3 regions of the Paludibacterium flexuosum genome follow, and region 3 is predicted to be linked to each of the others. Evidence: riboswitches for the same ligand, from Rfam matches in the RefSeq annotation. Region 3 holds a riboswitch; each other region holds the start of a gene.

Region 1 (2,258 bases), 1.5 Mb from region 3:
GCCCGGCGCGCCAGGCCGTCAGAATGGCCTTGCAGGACCGGGCCTGGCAGGCGGCCATGCGCCAGCGCCTGCCGGCCGAAAGTGACCGGCTGGCCACGCTGCTGCGCCGGCATGGCCTGGCGCCAGGCGGGTCCACGCCGCTATTCCAGTGGGTGTGCCATCCGCAAGCGGCCATGCTGCATCGGCAATTGGCCAGCCAGGGCATCCTCACCCGCTTATTCGACGCGCCGCCAAGCCTGCGTTTCGGTCTGCCAGCGCAAGAAAGTGACTGGGCGCGACTGGATCAGGCGCTGGCCAGCCTCAGCCTGGTCAAAAGCTAACGCCGGCGGCACAGGCAATCGTTTGCCTGTGCCGCCGGAGGATACTCCCCCCTCCTATCCCGACCTAAGTCAAACTTTGTTCATTTTTTTACCAAAGTTACCCATTCATCACGTAATATTCGCCCTTTACATGACGGTGCCCGTGTTGCAACGGGTGAAACGGGAATGCGGTTCAATGCCGCAGCTGCCCCCGCAACTGTAAGCGAAGAGTCTGAATCCACTGCCACCGGGCATCCGACCGGGAAGGCGATTCAAGGCGATGACGCGCGAGCCAGGAGACCGGCCGTCAGACTTGTCGACGTGAGCTAGAACCAGTCGGGGTGTACTGGTGGACAAGCATGCAGACCGGACCATTCTCCCCAGACTGCTGCCCTCGCTCTCGACGACACAACGTCATCCGAGGGCGCCGATGCACCGCTACCATTTCCTGTCCGTCCATGCTGCCGAAGGTGTGGCATGAGTCACGGCATTGCCCTGCTGAGCCACGCCGGCACTGATCTGTCCGCCCTGCTGCGCGCCCCGCTGCCCGCCGACTTTGTCGCCGTCAACGGCATCAACCTGCAAGCCATCGACAGTGCTGAGGCCATGCAGCAGTTGCTGAACGGCCCTTTGCGCGACACCAGCGTCTTCGTGGTACGCGTCCTGGGCCGCGCCGAAGCCATCGCCGGCTTCGACCTGTTGCTGACCCATATCCGCCAGCACCATCACCATCTGGTGATCATCAGCGGCACCGGCGAGCCCGACCCGGACCTGACCGCCCTGTGCAATGTCGGCCACGGGCTGCAACAGGAAATCAACGCTTATCTGCAGGCTGGCGGCAGCGACAATCTGGCTCACATGCTGCGTTGTCTCTCCGACCGCCTGCTGATGACCGGTCATGGCTATGCCGAGCCGCTCACGTTGCCGGACCACGGCCTGTACCATCCGGAACTGGGCGCCCTGGCAACGCTGGATGACTGGCGCGCCATCCGCAACCCCCAATGGCCGACCGTCGGCCTGGTGTTCTATCGCGCCCACTGGCTGTCCGGCAATACCCGCTTTGTCGATGCCCTGATCGATGCCCTGCACGAGCGCCAGCTGAACACCCTGCCACTGTTTACCGCCTCGCTGCGCACGCCGGGCGAGCAAGGACTGCCGGCGGCGCTCAATGATCTGCTGGCCGAGCCGATCGAGGCGCTGGTCAACACCACCTCCTTTGCCATCGGCGAAGTCAACCCTGACGGTGCGACCCAGGCAGGCTGGTCGGTGAGCGCATTTGAGCAACTGGATGTGCCGGTATTGCAAGCCATCACCAGCAATATGACCGAGGCGCAGTGGCTCGCAGCCGACCGCGGCCTCAACCCGCTGGACACCGCCATGAACGTGGCACTGCCGGAGTTTGACGGCCGACTGATCAGCGTGCCGGTTTCCTTCAAGGAGGCGCATGCCGATCAGGCCAGCAGCGAAACCAGCTATGCCCCGGTGCCCGACCGGGTCCGCCGTCTGGCCGGCATCGTGGCACGTCAGGTCAGGCTGCGCACCACCCCGGCGCACGAGAAACGCATCGCCTTCATCTTCACCAACTCCAATAGCAAGGCGGCACAGATCGGCAATGCCGTCGGCCTGGACTCCCCCGCCTCGCTCTGGGCCATCCTGCAAGCCATGCAGACCCATGGCTATCAGGTCGAGGGACTGCCGGCAGACAGCACCAGCCTGATGCACCAGCTGATTGACCGGGGAGCCTACGACCAGGACTACCTGACCAGTACCCAGATGATGCAGGCGATTGCGCGGGTGCCGGCGGCACGCTACGCAGCATGGTTCGCCGAACTGCCCGCCTCGCTGCAACAACGCATGAACCAGCGCTGGGGTGAGGCCCCCGGTACGGCCTATGTGCATCAGGAGCAGCTTTACTTCTCGGGCATGCAGTTCGGCAATGCCTTTGTCGCCCTGCAACCG
Region 2 (2,258 bases), 1.1 Mb from region 3:
AACAGCAAGCCGCCGTATTGTAGCCCCTCGGCATACACCCTGAGCGTCCAGCCCCAGAGCGGGACTTGCCACAGCACCTGACTGCCGCGCGTCAGCATGACACTGAGCAGCACCACCCAGGCAATACCCAGCGGCATCAGCAGACGACGACACAAATCGCGCCCGTTGAGCCCCAGCAGCGCGAACAGCGCCAGCGCCCCCAGCCACAGCGCGAGCGCCAGCACACCATGCCGCAAAGTCGAGGCCACGACGACCGCCGCCAGCAACAACAGGGTCTTGATGCGGCCATCTGCCCCGGCCGCGGCCGAGGCAGCGACGGCATCATGGCGTGCCAGGCTGACCACTCAGTCTTCCTGCTGACAACGGCACTGACCTTCACGCCGCCCGAAAAGCCGCAGCCAGTGATAGCCGACAATCAGACCGGCAAAGAAGTTGGCAACCGAGAAAGCGCCGACCTGGGCATCGCCCGGCAGCTCAAGGAAGGGATGATGATCGCGCTGCGTGACCTGGGTCGCCAGGTTATTCACATGATCATCCGTGCCGGCGGCTTCCATCTGGTGTGCACTCATATAGCGTGCCGAGACAAAGATGAACAGCAGCAAGGCACACATCACGGCCAGCATGCAGCGGGTAAAGCCATCGAAGAAACGGTTCTGCGACAGATCGCGTGCGGGATGTGACATCTCAGGCTCCTTTGCTGACGAGGATGCCGGGCAACAGATCGGGCCGGCGGCTGGCCATCGCCTGCAGCACGACGGCGGTAAACACCCCCTCGGCCAGGGCCAGGGGCAACTGGGTCGGGGCATAACCCATGAAGAAAATCATCCACTGGGTCAGCAGCGGCATATTGCCGTGCAGACTCCAGGCCAGCTCGAAGGCACTGACCAGATAAGTCATCAGGTCACCGACCACCCCGGCCAGGCCGGCAGCCAGCCACAGCGGGCAATTCAGCGCGCGCAGGCTTTTCCACAGCACATAGCCGGACAGGGCGCCGGCGATCCCCATCGAGAAAGTATTTGCGCCAATCGTGGTGATACCGCCATGACCAAGGAAAATTGCCTGGAAGAACAGCACGATGGTGGAGATGACCGCGGACGCCCAGGGGCCGACCAGAATCGCCGCCAGCGCCGTGGCGCAAGGATGCGAGCATGATCCGGTCACCGGCACCGGCAAGTGCATGGCGGAAATGACGAAGACTGCCACGCCGATCATGGCCAGGAACGGCTTATAGGACAGGTTTTCCTGTACCTTGCGTTTGATCTGATAAATCCCGGGAACGACGAACACGGCGGTCGCCGCGTACCAGACTGCGCATGCCTGTGGTGACAGGATGCCATCTTCAATGTGCATGAACTGCTCTCCCTTGCGAAGAACGGATCCGGCGGATCCAAGCCGGCCAATCACCAAGGGAAATCCGATCCGGAGCCACACACCGAAGTCGCAGGCGCACAACCGCAGAACCGTTCCCCACCCCAGAGATTGGCACTACCGATGACCCAGGCCGGTCTTCTGGCTCGCCTTCATCCTCCTCGGCCGGCCTTCCCGCACCGCAAAGCGGCACAGTGGCATGTGGCAGATTCGTCAGGCCTACAGCAGCGGGGGCTGCGCCGGACTGGCTGCATGGCAGCGTCACCGGCTTCCCGTTTCACTCCTCCCATGGACATGGGTCAGAGCACCTGGATCAATTGTCATGTCAGGACGACGTGTCGTCCGACATAAAATAGCTTCGCAGTATACCCCTTTGTCAAACAAGCCGCGCGGAGTCAGGTCAAGTCCAACGCACAAATGTAGCCAGTTGCGCTTACTGCAGCATGTAGGTTTCGTACTCAAGCCGCTCCAGCTTGCGATCCAGCGCCGCCAGCCCGATCACCACCGCAATCAGCATGGCTCCGGCAAACCCATAGCCATACCAGGCGGGGTTGAGTTGCAAGGTGATTCCCGTCAGCAGCATGTTGAGCAACAAAAAACCGCTGGTCGCCGCCAGCACCACGCGACGTTTGTCGAGGTAGAAAAAAATGTTGATGATGCCGAGGAACACCACCTGCAGGCTGGCGGCAATCACATCGACCTGCAACAGCGGCAGGTACAGGACCGAGATCCCCAGCCAGCGCAACAGCTCGGCGCCGCTGGCAAACAACAGGATGGCCGCAATCGACTGCACCTTGACGATCTCGTACAGCCCGGTACGCAGGGCATCGACCATGCCGTTGCGGACATTCTCGATATGCTGCAGCGAAGCGCCTTCCCGGACCGCGCTA
Region 3 (2,258 bases):
CTGGTTCATCGACCGCAACTCGCCGCAAGTCCTGCATGACGTCATGAAGACCAGCCAGGGTGGTACCGGCCTGTTCTACGCCGGTAACGCCGTGTACTACTTCATGTACACCCTGGGCGCGACCCTGGCCAGCAGCCTGGGCGCTGCCGCCAGCACCTGCAACACCATGGGTAACGTCTTCGCCGCCTACACCGGCGTGTCGATGTTCTGCGCCCTGACCGGTGCCTTCTTCGTGCTGATCTACGCCCCGCTGAAGCAAATGATCGAAGGCGTGCCGCAAGGCATCTTCCCGGCCAGCTGGAGCAAGGAAAACCAGAACGGCATGCCGACCGTGGCACTGCGCTGGCAACTGGGTCTGGTGATCGTGCTGATCGCCCTGGGTACCTTCGGTGGTGACGCCGTGGCCGACCTGATCCAGAACCTGGTGACCCTGACCAACGTGACCATGACCGTACCGGTGATCTTCATCATCTACGCTTACATTCACTACCTGCGTAACGATGCTGTAGAAAAGCCGATCCGCATCTTCCGTTCCAACGGTTCGGGCATCTTCATGGCCTGGTGCGCCATGCTGACCATCGGCTTCGCCAACCTGTTCACCGTGGCCTCCCCGCTGTATCACGCCTACCTGGGTGAAGACGTCGGTGCCAACATGAAAGAAGGCATGATGTCCATCATCGGTGTGGTGGTCTTCGCACTGATCGGCTGGTTCATGGTCGCTCGCTACGAACGCCATGTTGCCCAAGGCAAGCTGCCGATGCCGGAAGCCAAGGCAGAACTGGGCGGCAAGTAAGCCCACAAGCAGAACAGGCGGCGCCCTGCGTCGCCTGCCATCCCGAAAAAAGCCGTTCATCTGACGATGAACGGCTTTTTCATCGAACGGGGGCAGGTCTTGTATTTTGCATCCCGGCGCAAAATGCACATCGAACAGAACGGGGTCAGGTCTTGTATTTTGCATCCCGATGCAAAATACAAGACCTGACCCCGTTCTCTCGCAGCAGCGACTCAGGCCACCTTGCCCGGCAGATAATCCGGATCCAGGAACCCCGCCACCGACTTGTCCGACGGCATCACTGCACAACAAGACTGCGGACTGGAAATAATGTAATCGCCATTGGCCAGCGCACTGCCGACAATCGCCGCCGGCCGACCGGCCAGCAGCAACAGACTGCCGGCACCCGAAATGATCACCGTCTCCGAACCATCCGGATAACGCACCGTATCGCCCACCCGGGCAATCAACTCCATCTCCGAAGTGGCCGTCACCACCTCGCCCCCATAACGGGTTTTCGAACCGATCGTCGCGACCAGATAAGATTGCTGTTGCTTCATGATAGCTATGCTCACAAGGGTGTTTCCCCCCACCGGGGAGACAAGCGGCCACGGACACACCGCGCCGAACCAGGCGAGAACACCTCCACGGGGACAGAGCAGACAAGGCGCAGACAGGCAGGCCGACACACGGCTGCAGGCAGAGCACCACTCCCCACCCCGGGGACGGATCTCGCGGGACCTCCGCACTCCCAGACAGGGGGCAGAGCACCCAGGAATCAGGCCGGTCTTCTGGCTTGCCTTCCACCTCGGCGACCGGCCTTCCCGGACAGACAACATCCAGTGGCATGGTGATCGCGTCGTCAGGCCTACAGCAGCGGGGGCTGCGCCGGCATGGCTGCAACAGCAGCGGCACCGGCTTCCCGTTTCACCCCGTTCCGAAAGGAACACAGGGCACCTGAATCCAGGGCGCCATGATCCCGCCGGGCGGAAAACACGTCAAACGATAAAAAATCAGCATGTTGTGCGCGCTTCGCAACACCCTCCGCACGGGGTCAGGTCTTGTATTTTGCGTTTCGATGCAAAATACAAGACCTGACCCCGTTCTGTGCGCCGGGGCATTCAGAATCGCGACTCAATTGATCGAAAGGGGGTCAGATTGCTTTAACCCTCATGCCAGCAGGGTAGGGCGGTGCTACCATCCGCGACGAGCGCAGGGAGAAGCCCGCATTGAACGTCGGAGGGCGCTGTATGAAAAGAGTTTTTTGGCATGTACTGGGTTATGGCACCGTGCTGGTGCTGTCTGTCAGCCTGCTGTTGTGGATCCTCAGTCAGGGCCCGCAAGGCACCCCCGTCTGGCTCAGCCAGGCCGCCAACGAGTCCGACGACTGGCTGGCCTCCCTGCAAGGCACACTCGGCCACAACGCCACCCTGCCACTGGTCGGCCTGCTGATGCAGATCCTGATCATCCTGACCTTCTCCCGTCT

The links. Region 3 has a riboswitch for cobalamin ahead of AACH39_RS12450 (PAAR domain-containing protein). Riboswitches for the same ligand answer to the same signal wherever they lie in the genome.
Region 1: linked by a shared signal. The riboswitch ahead of AACH39_RS02455 (cobaltochelatase subunit CobN) and the one ahead of AACH39_RS12450 (PAAR domain-containing protein) in region 3 are both predicted to bind cobalamin.
Region 2: linked by a shared signal. The riboswitch ahead of AACH39_RS07305 (energy-coupling factor ABC transporter permease) and the one ahead of AACH39_RS12450 (PAAR domain-containing protein) in region 3 are both predicted to bind cobalamin.

Annotation. Positions count from the first base shown of each region.
Region 1 covers NZ_AP029060.1:515,831-518,088, reverse strand. The annotation lists gene cobD (threonine-phosphate decarboxylase CobD) at 1-320, shown strand, start outside; cobalamin riboswitch at 438-623, shown strand; gene AACH39_RS02455 (cobaltochelatase subunit CobN) at 777-2,258, shown strand, end outside.
Region 2 covers NZ_AP029060.1:1,540,144-1,542,401, forward strand. The annotation lists gene cbiQ (cobalt ECF transporter T component CbiQ) at 1-344, opposite strand, end outside; gene AACH39_RS07300 (hypothetical protein) at 345-683, opposite strand; gene AACH39_RS07305 (energy-coupling factor ABC transporter permease) at 685-1,350, opposite strand; cobalamin riboswitch at 1,482-1,695, opposite strand; gene pelG (exopolysaccharide Pel transporter PelG) at 1,802-2,258, opposite strand, start outside.
Region 3 covers NZ_AP029060.1:2,617,766-2,620,023, forward strand. The annotation lists gene yjeM (glutamate/gamma-aminobutyrate family transporter YjeM) at 1-793, shown strand, start outside; gene AACH39_RS12450 (PAAR domain-containing protein) at 1,006-1,332, opposite strand; cobalamin riboswitch at 1,536-1,748, opposite strand; gene AACH39_RS12455 (cation:proton antiporter) at 2,023-2,258, shown strand, end outside.